3 linked regions of the Geothrix sp. 21YS21S-2 genome follow. The protein of the gene in region 1 interacts with the protein of each later gene in a pairwise test. Links are inferred from orthologs where the notes say so. Each region holds a gene or a part of one and is shown in the gene's direction. Other genes may lie near its edges.

Region 1 (3,055 bases):
GCCCGACAGGGTATCGACCAGGGTCAGGGTCCCGGCGAGGGTCCCCCCGCTTCCGGACTTGCACCCGGCCAGGGCGAGGGTGGCGGTGGTGCCGCTCACCGTGGGCGTGACGCAGGACGGGTAGGTGCCGCCCAGGACCCCGGGGAGGGTCGTCATGACATCCATGAATCCGAAGACCGAGACGCCCGCGGGCGAGCCCTTGATGGACTCGGTATCCGTGTTGTTCGTGTCGATCCTGGATTCCGTGGCGCACCCGAGCAGGACGGCGATCCCCACCGGAACCAGCAGCAACCGAATCTTCATGGCCACTCCAGAAAAAAGGAAACAGCACTCGTTTCCGTCAATGGCGGAAATGATATGCAATTCATGCCGTCCTGCAACCGTTGGCTATTTTTTCGCGTCGACCGACTTGTTGATCCAGTCCGCGAAAGGCGCGGCGGGAAGGTACCCGGGCTGCTGGGAAAGGACCTTGCCGTTCTCGTCCAGGATGAACAGGGCGGGGAAGCCCTCGACCTTGTAGGTGGCCTCGATGCCCTTATCGGCGGTGGGGGAGCCGTCCTTGAGCTGGGTCTTGACGCTGAGGGGGACCACCCTGGCCAGGGCGTCCTCGGCCACCTTGGCGGGGAAGGTGTCGCGCTGGAGCTTGATGCACCAGCCGCACCACTCCGTCCACACGTCCATGAAGATGACCTTGTGCTCCTTCCGGGCCCGGGCCTGGGCCGCGGCGAGGTTGGTCTCCCACTTGACGCCCTTGGCCATGAGCGTGCCTGCGATGAGGAATGGGATCAGGACCAGCTTCATGGCGACCTCCTACGGTGTGTCCCACCTTACGTCAACATCCGCCTAACCGGAAGGGGAACCCGCCCGTAACCCCCTTCGACCGGCCACAACCCACCCGTCCCCTTCCCGGAGGCCCCATGAACAGTGTGTTCGCAACGCTCGCCCTCTCCACCCTCCTGGCCGGCTCCGCCATCGCCCAGGCCCCCAAGTTCATCGTCGTGGACGTCGTCAGCAAGTCCAGCCTCAACCACCACCGCGAGGACGGCCCCAAGGAGGTCCACGCCCGCATGCCCATCTCCCTGGCGAAGGGCGTCCTGGAAATGGCCAATTCCAGCGAAGTCAAGATCAACGGCAAGATGAAGAAGGACATCAAGATCGACCAGCTGATGGCCCTCCTGGAGAACGCCAGGTCCGGCGACATCCTCCTGGAGCTCACCACCGACAAGGGCGATCTGGTCAAGATCACCCTACAATAGCCGGATGCCCATAGCCGCCCAGACCCTCATCCGCGTCCGCTACGCCGAAACCGATGCCATGGGCATCGTCCACCACGCCGTCTATCCGGTGTGGATGGAGCTGGGCCGCTCCGACCTGCTCCGGCAGCTGGGCGACGGCTACGCCCAGTGGGAGGCCCAGGGCGTGCTCCTCTCGGTGAGCGGGATCAGCCTCACGTACCGGGCCCCGGCCCGGTACGACGAGCTGGTCACCGTCACCACGCGGGTCAGGGAGGCCGGGCGCAGGAAGCTGGTGTTCGGCTACGAGGTCACCCGCGACGGGGTGCGCCTCGCCGAGGGCGAGACCACCCACCTGGTCACGGGCCCCGACGGCAGGAACCGCACCCTCCCCGACGCGATGCTGGCCCTGGTGGCTTCCGCCCTATAAACTGGGCACATGAGCCTCAAGCCGATCTCCCTCCACAACACCCTGACCCGGAAGGTGGAACCGGTGGCGCCCCTGGAGCCGGGGGTCGTCACGCTGTACACCTGCGGCCCCACGGTCTACAACTTCGCCCACATCGGCAACCTGAGGACCTTCCTCTTCCAGGACCTCATGAAGCGCACCTTCCTGGCCGCGGGCTACCAGGTGCGCCACTGCATGAACATCACGGACGTCGAGGACAAGATCATCCGCGACTCCCAGAAGGACCTGGCCCCCGGCGCGGACAACGAGGCCCGCCACGCGGCCATGGCCCGGCTCACCGCCCACTACACGAAGGCCTTCCTGGAGGACCTCGCGGCGCTGCGGGTCATCGAGCCCACCTACACGCCCCGCGCCACCGACTACATCCCCCAGATGGTCGGCCTGATCCGGAGCCTGGAGGAGCGCGGCCTCGCCTACGTGCGGGACGGCTCGGTCTACTACCGCATCGCGGGCCTGGCCCACTACGGGTGCCTGGCCCACCTGGACCGGGAGGGCATGCAGGCCGGGACCTCCGTGGATGCCGACGAGTACGAGCGGGACTCCGTGCAGGACTTCGTGCTCTGGAAGGCCGCCAAGGAAGGCGAGCCCTGGTGGCCGAGCCCCTGGGGCCCCGGCAGGCCGGGCTGGCACATCGAGTGCTCGGCCATGGGCATCGAGCTCCTGGGCCCCCGGGTGGACATCCATTCGGGCGGCGTGGACCTGGTGTTCCCCCACCACGAGAACGAGATCGCCCAGAGCGAGGGCAGCCTGGGCCACCGCTGGGTCAACACCTGGGTGCACGGCGAGTTCCTCCTGGTGGAGAACGAGAAGATGTCCAAGAGCCTGGGCAACTTCTTCACGCTGCGGGACCTGGTGGCCAAGGGCTACGATCCCGCCACCTTCCGGTTCACCATCCAGTCCAACCACTACCGCAAGGTCCTGAACTTCTCCTTCGAGGGGCTCAAGGGCGCCGAGAACGCCCTGCGGCGGATCCGCCAGTTCCGCAAGCGCATGGAGGGCGACGGGACCCTGGCCGGCCAGGGCGCCATGAAGGAGGCCATCGACCCCGCCGCGCGCGTGGAGGCCGCCCGGGAGGGCTTCTGGGCCGGCATGGCCGACGACCTCAACGCCCCCGAGGCCCTGGCGGCGCTCTTCACCCTCATCACCGACATCAACGCCCAGGACGACCGGATCGCCCTGACGCGGGAGGAGCGGGACGCCGTGCTGGCCTTCCTGGACGAGACCAACGCCGTCTTCGCCTGCTGGCCCCACGAGGAGGAGGCGTCCCTGGACGCCGAGGTGGAGGCCCTCATCGAGCGCCGCCGGGAGGCCAAGGCCGCGAAGAACTGGGCCGAGTCCGACCGGGTCCGGGACG
Region 2 (3,387 bases), 540 kb from region 1 along the record:
CGTGGGTGGCGTTGCGCCCCATGTTCTCACCGAAGAGCTTGCGGAGGGTGCCCTCGGCGGCCTTGGCGGGATCGGTGGCGCCCATGAGCTCGCGCCAGCGGAGAATGGCATTCTCGCCCTCCAGGCAGAGGAGGACCACGGGACCTTCGGTCATGAAGGCCTCGAGCTCGGGATAGAACCCCTTGTTGACGTGCTCGGCGTAGAATCCCTTGCAGATGGAGGGGGTGAGGCGGGCGAGGCGCATGCCGCGCAGCGTGAAGCCGGCCTTTTCGATGGCGGACAGGATCCTGCCGATGTTGCCGTCCTGGACGGCGTTGGCCTTGATGATCCCAAACGTCTGCTCGATGCTCATTGATGCTCCATAAACAATCCAACAGTTTGCCCGAGGGTCCGGGAACACTCAAGCGCAATGGTCAAGAATGCAACCCTCCGGTGATTTCACGACGCAAGGTGGGCAATTCGTGGCGCCGCATGTAAAATGGAGAGCTTGACGGAACTGGAACCCAGCATGCTTGACAACCTCCTTAAGAAATTCATCGGCTCGAAAAACGATCGCGAGCTGAAGCGCCTCTGGGCCAAGGTCCAGGAGATCAACGCCCTCGAGGCGGGGATCCGGGAGCTTTCCGACGACGACCTGAAGGCAAAGACTCCCTATTTCAAGGAGTTGCTTGCAGGAGGGGCGACTCTCGACGACATCCTGCCCGAGGCCTTCGCGGTGGTTCGCGAAGCGTCCAGGCGGGTGCTGCGCATGCGTCATTTCGATGTGCAGCTCATTGGAGGCATGGTCCTCCATTACGGGAAGGTCGCCGAGATGCGCACGGGCGAGGGCAAGACCCTCACCGCGACCCTGCCCCTGTACCTGAACGGACTGGCGGGGAAGGGATCCCATCTGGTGACCGTGAACGACTACCTCGCCCGGCGCGACGCCGAGTGGATGGGGCGCCTCTACGGCTGGCTGGGCCTCTCCGTGGGCGTCGTGCAGCACGGCCTCACCGACGACGAGCGCCGCGCCGCCTACGGCTGCGACATCACCTACGCCACCAACAACGAGATCGGCTTCGACTACCTGCGCGACAACATGAAGTGGTCGCTGGAGGACTTCACCCAGCGCGGCTTCACGTTCGCCATCGTCGACGAGGTCGACTCCATCCTCATCGACGAGGCCCGCACCCCGCTGATCATCGCCGGCAGCAGCGAGGAGGACACGTCGAAGTACTTCCGCATCGACGCCGTGGTGCCCAAGCTCAAGCCCGAGGTGGATTTCAAGGTGGACGAGAAGGACCGCCAGGTCACCCTGACGGATGAGGGCATCCGGCACGCCGAACAGATCCTGGGCGTGGCCAACCTCTACGATCCCTCCGCCATCGAGACGCTCCACGGCCTCAACCAGGCCCTGCTGGCCCACAACCTCTACAAGCGGGATGTGGAGTACATGGTCCGGGACAAGGAGGACGGCAAGGGCCTCGAGGTGGTCATCGTGGACGAGTTCACCGGCCGCATGATGCCGGGCCGCCGCTGGTCCAACGGCCTCCATCAGGCCATCGAGGCCAAGGAGGGCGTGGAGGTCAACGCCGAGAACCAGACGCTGGCCACGGTGACCTTCCAGAATTTCTTCCGCATGTATGAAAAGCTGGCGGGCATGACCGGCACCGCCGAGACCGAGGCGCGCGAGCTGCTTCAGATCTACAAGCTCGAAGTGATCGTCATCCCCACCAACATGCCCATGATCCGCTCGGACTTCGCCGACACGGTCTACGCGTCCAAGACCGGCAAGAAGGCCGCCATCGTCGCCGAGATCAAGGAACTGCACGGCAAGGGCCAGCCCATCCTGGTGGGCACGGCCAGCATCGAGAGCAGCGAGGACCTGTCCGAGGCCCTCAAGGCCGCGAAGATCCGCCACGTCGTGCTGAACGCCAAGCATCACGCCAAGGAGGCCGAGATCATCGCGCAGGCCGGGCGCAAGGGCTCCGTGACCATCGCCACCAACATGGCCGGCCGCGGCACCGACATCGTCCTGGGCGGCAATCCCGAGGGCATGGCCAAGATGGAGGCCGGCAAGCGCGGCGTCGAGATCTACCACGAGGACGGCCGCGAGACGGCCGAGTTCCTCGCCCTGGTGGACGAGATGGCCAGGCAGACCGAGGCCGAGAAGGCCGAGGTCATCGAGGCCGGCGGGCTCCACATCCTGGGCACCGAGCGCCACGAGAGCCGGCGCATCGACAACCAGCTCCGCGGCCGCGCCGGGCGCCAGGGCGACCCCGGCTCCTCCCGCTTCTACCTGAGCCTCGAAGACGACCTCATGCGCATCTTCGGCGGGGACCGCATCAAGAGCATGATGAGCACCCTGGGCATGAACGATGATGAGCCCATCGAGGCGGGCATGGTCACCCGCGCCATCGAGCGCTCCCAGAAGCGCGTGGAAGCCCACCACTTCGAGATCCGCAAGCACCTCCTCGAATACGACGACGTGATGAACAAGCAGCGCATCTTCTTCTACGGCCTGCGCTGCGAGATCCTGCGGGGCAACACGAAGGAGTACGTGCTGCGCGTGGCCGCCGAGATCGTGGAAGGCCTGGTCCACGACTACCTCCCCGAGAAGGGCGAGCGGGACGTCGCCGGCTTCAAGGAACGCTTCGAGCAGCTCTACGCCCTCGACGGCGTGGACCTGGACGAGATCGCCCTCATGGGCAGCGCCCAGGCCATCGAGAAGCTGGCCGCCCTGGTCGCCGAGGCCTACGAGGAGAAGGAGCGCCGCCTGGGCAGCGAGGATGTCCTGCGCTGGCACGAGCGGGTCGCCATCCTCCAGATCATCGACTCCGCCTGGAAGCGCCACCTCCTGGTCATGGACCACCTCAAGGAGGCCATCGGGTTCCGCGGCTACGGCCAGAAGGACCCCCTGGTCGAGTACAAACGGGAAAGCTACGAATACTTCGAGCAGATGCGGTTCGGGTACGAGGACGAGATCATCAGCTACCTCTACCGGGTCGAACCCCAGCCCGCCTATATCCCCGACGACGAGTCCTTCTTCCGCGAACCCTCCGAGATGCACGAGCTGGGTCCGGACGAGCGGGGTTCCCTCGTGGAGATGGGCCTTCCTGGCGACGTGGTCAAGCGGGTGATGCGCTTCTCGGCCGGCGGACTCGAGGAAGAGTAGGGACAACAGGAAAATTCCGGCTGACATCCGGCCCGCTTTATGTTTCGCTAGTTCCATGGAACTGGTGATCGTGACGGGCATGTCGGGAGCTGGAAGGCGTTCAGTGCTGAGCGCCCTGGAGGACGCCGGCTGCACGGCGCTGGACAACGTGCCGGCGCGGCTCCTGGAGCCGCTCCTGGAACTGGAGGCCAAGCTCAACCCCAGCCGGCCCCGGCTGGCGGTGGGCATGGACA
Region 3 (2,837 bases), 3.2 Mb from region 1 along the record:
CCAAATATAACTAAAATATTGAATTAATCGAATTCATTAAAATTTACGATGCATTAATTAACATTTATGATCTTGGGTGCATCCGGTCGTACAGCGCCCTGAGCCGGGTCTGGTGCACGTGGGTGTAGATCTGGGTGGTGGAGATGTCCGCATGGCCGAGCATCGACTGCACGGCCCTCAGATCGGCGCCATGGTCCAGGAGGTGGGTGGCGAAGGCGTGGCGCAGCACATGGGGGCTCACGGCCTCCTGGCGGATGCCCGCCCGGACCGCGTAGGCCTTCAGGAGGCGCCAGAACTGCTGCCGGGTGAGGGGTTCCCCCCGCCTTCCCACGAACAGGGTGTCGTCCTGGGGCCTGAAGGAGGGGCGCAGGGCCAGCCACCGGCGCACCCAGTGCTCGGCGCTCTCGCCGAAGGGGATCAGGCGCTCCTTCCGGCCCTTGCCCATCACCTTGAGGAAGCCCTCGTCCAGGAACACCGTGAGGCCGGAAAGGCCCGCCAGCTCGGAGACCCGGAGGCCCGAGGCGTAGAGCAGCTCGATCCACGCCCGGTCCCGCACGCCCAGAGGCGCGTTCAGGTCGGGCGCGCCCAGGAGGGCCTCCACCTGGGTTTCGGAAAGGGTCCTGGGAAGGATGCGGGGAGGGCGCGGCGGGCGCACCACGGACTCGGGGCCCGCGGCGCCTTCGCCCTCCATGCGCATGAAACCCAGGAACTGGCGGAGCGCCGAGGAGAGGCGCGCGATGCTCCGTGCCGCCTTGCCTGTGGACTGCTGTGACACCAGGAACGCCGTGACCCGGTCCCGGTCCAGGTCCGAGGGCGGCAGGCCGGCCCCGGCGGCCCACAGGGCCAGGTGCTGGAGGTCGGAGAGGTAGCCCGAAACCGTGTGGCGGGAGAGCCCGCGCTCGACGGCGAGGAAGACCTCGAACTCGCGCAGGGAGGTGCTCCACCCTAGGGGCCAGCCCCTTTCGGGGACGGGATTCTGGACGGGTCGCGGCATGCCATCCAGTCTAGCCGCTTGGCATTCCGGAAAAGCCATGCTAGCCTCGTCAGGTTCTAAGGAGAGACCATGGCTGAAATCCGCAAAAAGGTCATTGCGATCATCGCCGAGCAGCTTGCCAAGCCCGAGGATTCCATTTCCGAGAACAGTCACTTCGTTGACGATCTCGGCGCCGACAGCTTGGATACGGTTGAGATCATCATGGCCATCGAAGAAGCCTTCGGGATCGAGATCCCCGAAAGCGAGCAGGAGAAGATCCGTACGGTTGGCGATGCCATCTCGTACATCGAGAAGAATGCCAAGGCCTGAACATTCCTTGGGAACCATCCCGGCGCCGCAGAACGAAAAGTCCTGCGGCGCTCGCCGTTAGAAAATTTCAGGCAGACGTCCGAGCCCTCCCGTTTCCAGTGAAACGGAGAGGTTGCCGGACCCATGCCTGTGGCATCCTTGTCATCTGAGGTGAGGCCATGACCACCATTCAGCGCAGGCGCGTCGTCATCACGGGCATGGGGACCGTCAACCCCTGCGGCAACACCGTCGCCGAAACCTGGGAGAACCTCCTGGCCGGCCGGAGCGGCATCGGGACGATCACGAAGTTCGACGTCACCGACTACGCGTGCAAGATCGCGGGCGAGGTGAAGAACTTCAACGCCGACCTGTACATCGACCGCAAGGAACAGAAGAAGATGGATCTGTTCATCCAGTACGCCATGGCCGCCTCCCAGGAGGCCATGAACGACTCGGGACTGGGCGAGCTGAGCAAGGCCGAGCGGGAGCTGTTCGGCATCTCCATCGGCTCGGGCATCGGAGGCCTCTCCACCATCTGGGAGGAGGCCAACGGCTACCGGGGTCCCCGGCGCACGAGCCCCTTCTTCATCCCCAGCCTCATCATCAACCTGGCCTCCGGCTTCGTGAGCATCAAGTACGGCCTCCAGGGCCCGAACGCGGCCATGGCCACCGCCTGCGCCACGGGCACCCACGCCATCGGCGACGCGGCCCGCCAGATCATGTTCGGCTATGCCGACCGCATGATCGCCGGCGGCAGCGACTCGGTCATCAACCCGCTGGGCGTGGGCGGCTTCGGCGCCATGCGCGCCCTCTCCACCCGCAACGAGGCCCCCACCGAGGCCAGCCGTCCCTTCGACAAGGGCCGGGACGGCTTCGTCATGGCCGAGGGCGCGGGCGTGGTGGTGCTCGAGGAGTACGAGCTGGCCAAGGCCCGGGGCGCGAAGATCTACGCCGAGGTCTGCGGGTACGGCATGAGCGGGGACGCCCACCACATCACCAGCCCCAGCGAGGACGGCGACGGGCCCCGGCGCGTCATGGCCGCGGCCATCAAGGACGCCGGCATCGCCCCGGAGCAGGTGGGGTACGCGAATGCCCACGGCACCTCGACCCCCGCCGGCGACCGCATCGAGTGCTCCGCCCTCAAGGGCGTCTTCGGAGCCCACGTCGCCAGGCTCAAGGTGAGCTCCACCAAGTCCATGACCGGCCATCTCCTGGGCGCGGCGGGCGGGTTGGAGACCATCGTGGCGGCCCTCGTGGCCGGCACCGGGAAGATCCCGCCCACCATCAACGTGGTGGACCAGGACCCCGACTGCGACCTGGACGTGACGGCCAACGTCGCCGGCACCTTCGACGGCGAATACGTCCTGAACAACAACTTCGGGTTCGGCGGCACCAACGGCTGCCTCGTCCTGCGGAAAATTTAGCTTGCCAATGCCGGCGATTTGAAGGAATTTGATCCCATCAAGGTGAAACCACACGTTGAGGGGGGCCCATGTTCCACCTGTCCACCGGTAGGATCCTTGCGGCTGCTGCCATCCTCTGCGCCCCCCTCCGG

Evidence for each region.
Region 2: the proteins of RAH40_RS07615 (region 1) and secA interact in binary tests that used the Escherichia coli proteins (3 or more experiments, as listed by UniProt). The link is inferred for Geothrix sp. 21YS21S-2 from one-to-one orthologs.
Region 3: the proteins of RAH40_RS07615 (region 1) and acpP interact in binary tests that used the Escherichia coli proteins (3 or more experiments, as listed by UniProt). The link is inferred for Geothrix sp. 21YS21S-2 from one-to-one orthologs.

Annotation. Positions count from the first base shown.
Region 1 is NZ_CP132910.1:1,672,892-1,675,946, forward strand. What follows is about bases 61-2,961. They hold RAH40_RS07615 (thioesterase family protein), read left to right. Parts: upstream 61-1,260; coding sequence 1,261-1,662; downstream 1,663-2,961. Other genes in these bases: RAH40_RS07600 (hypothetical protein), read right to left, coding at 61-303; RAH40_RS07605 (thioredoxin family protein), read right to left, coding at 388-801; RAH40_RS07610 (hypothetical protein), read left to right, coding at 918-1,256; cysS (cysteine--tRNA ligase), read left to right, coding at 1,672-2,961. In the rest of the region: more of RAH40_RS07600, read right to left, coding at 1-60; more of cysS, read left to right, coding at 2,962-3,055.
Region 2 is NZ_CP132910.1:2,214,037-2,217,423, reverse strand. Bases 122-3,354 are described here. They hold secA (preprotein translocase subunit SecA), read left to right. Parts: upstream 122-508; coding sequence 509-3,154; downstream 3,155-3,354. Other genes in these bases: rapZ (RNase adapter RapZ), read left to right, coding at 3,210-3,354; ndk (nucleoside-diphosphate kinase), read right to left, coding at 122-352. Outside these bases: more of ndk, read right to left, coding at 1-121; more of rapZ, read left to right, coding at 3,355-3,387. UniProt on the Escherichia coli protein: Required for protein export, interacts with the SecYEG preprotein conducting channel.
Region 3 is NZ_CP132910.1:4,836,851-4,839,687, forward strand. Bases 1-2,683 are described here. They hold acpP (acyl carrier protein), read left to right. Parts: upstream 1-1,063; coding sequence 1,064-1,303; downstream 1,304-2,683. Other genes in these bases: RAH40_RS21265 (site-specific tyrosine recombinase), read right to left, coding at 65-994; fabF (beta-ketoacyl-ACP synthase II), read left to right, coding at 1,471-2,683. In the rest of the region: more of fabF, read left to right, coding at 2,684-2,706; RAH40_RS21280 (hypothetical protein), read left to right, coding at 2,775-2,837. UniProt on the Escherichia coli protein: Carrier of the growing fatty acid chain in fatty acid biosynthesis.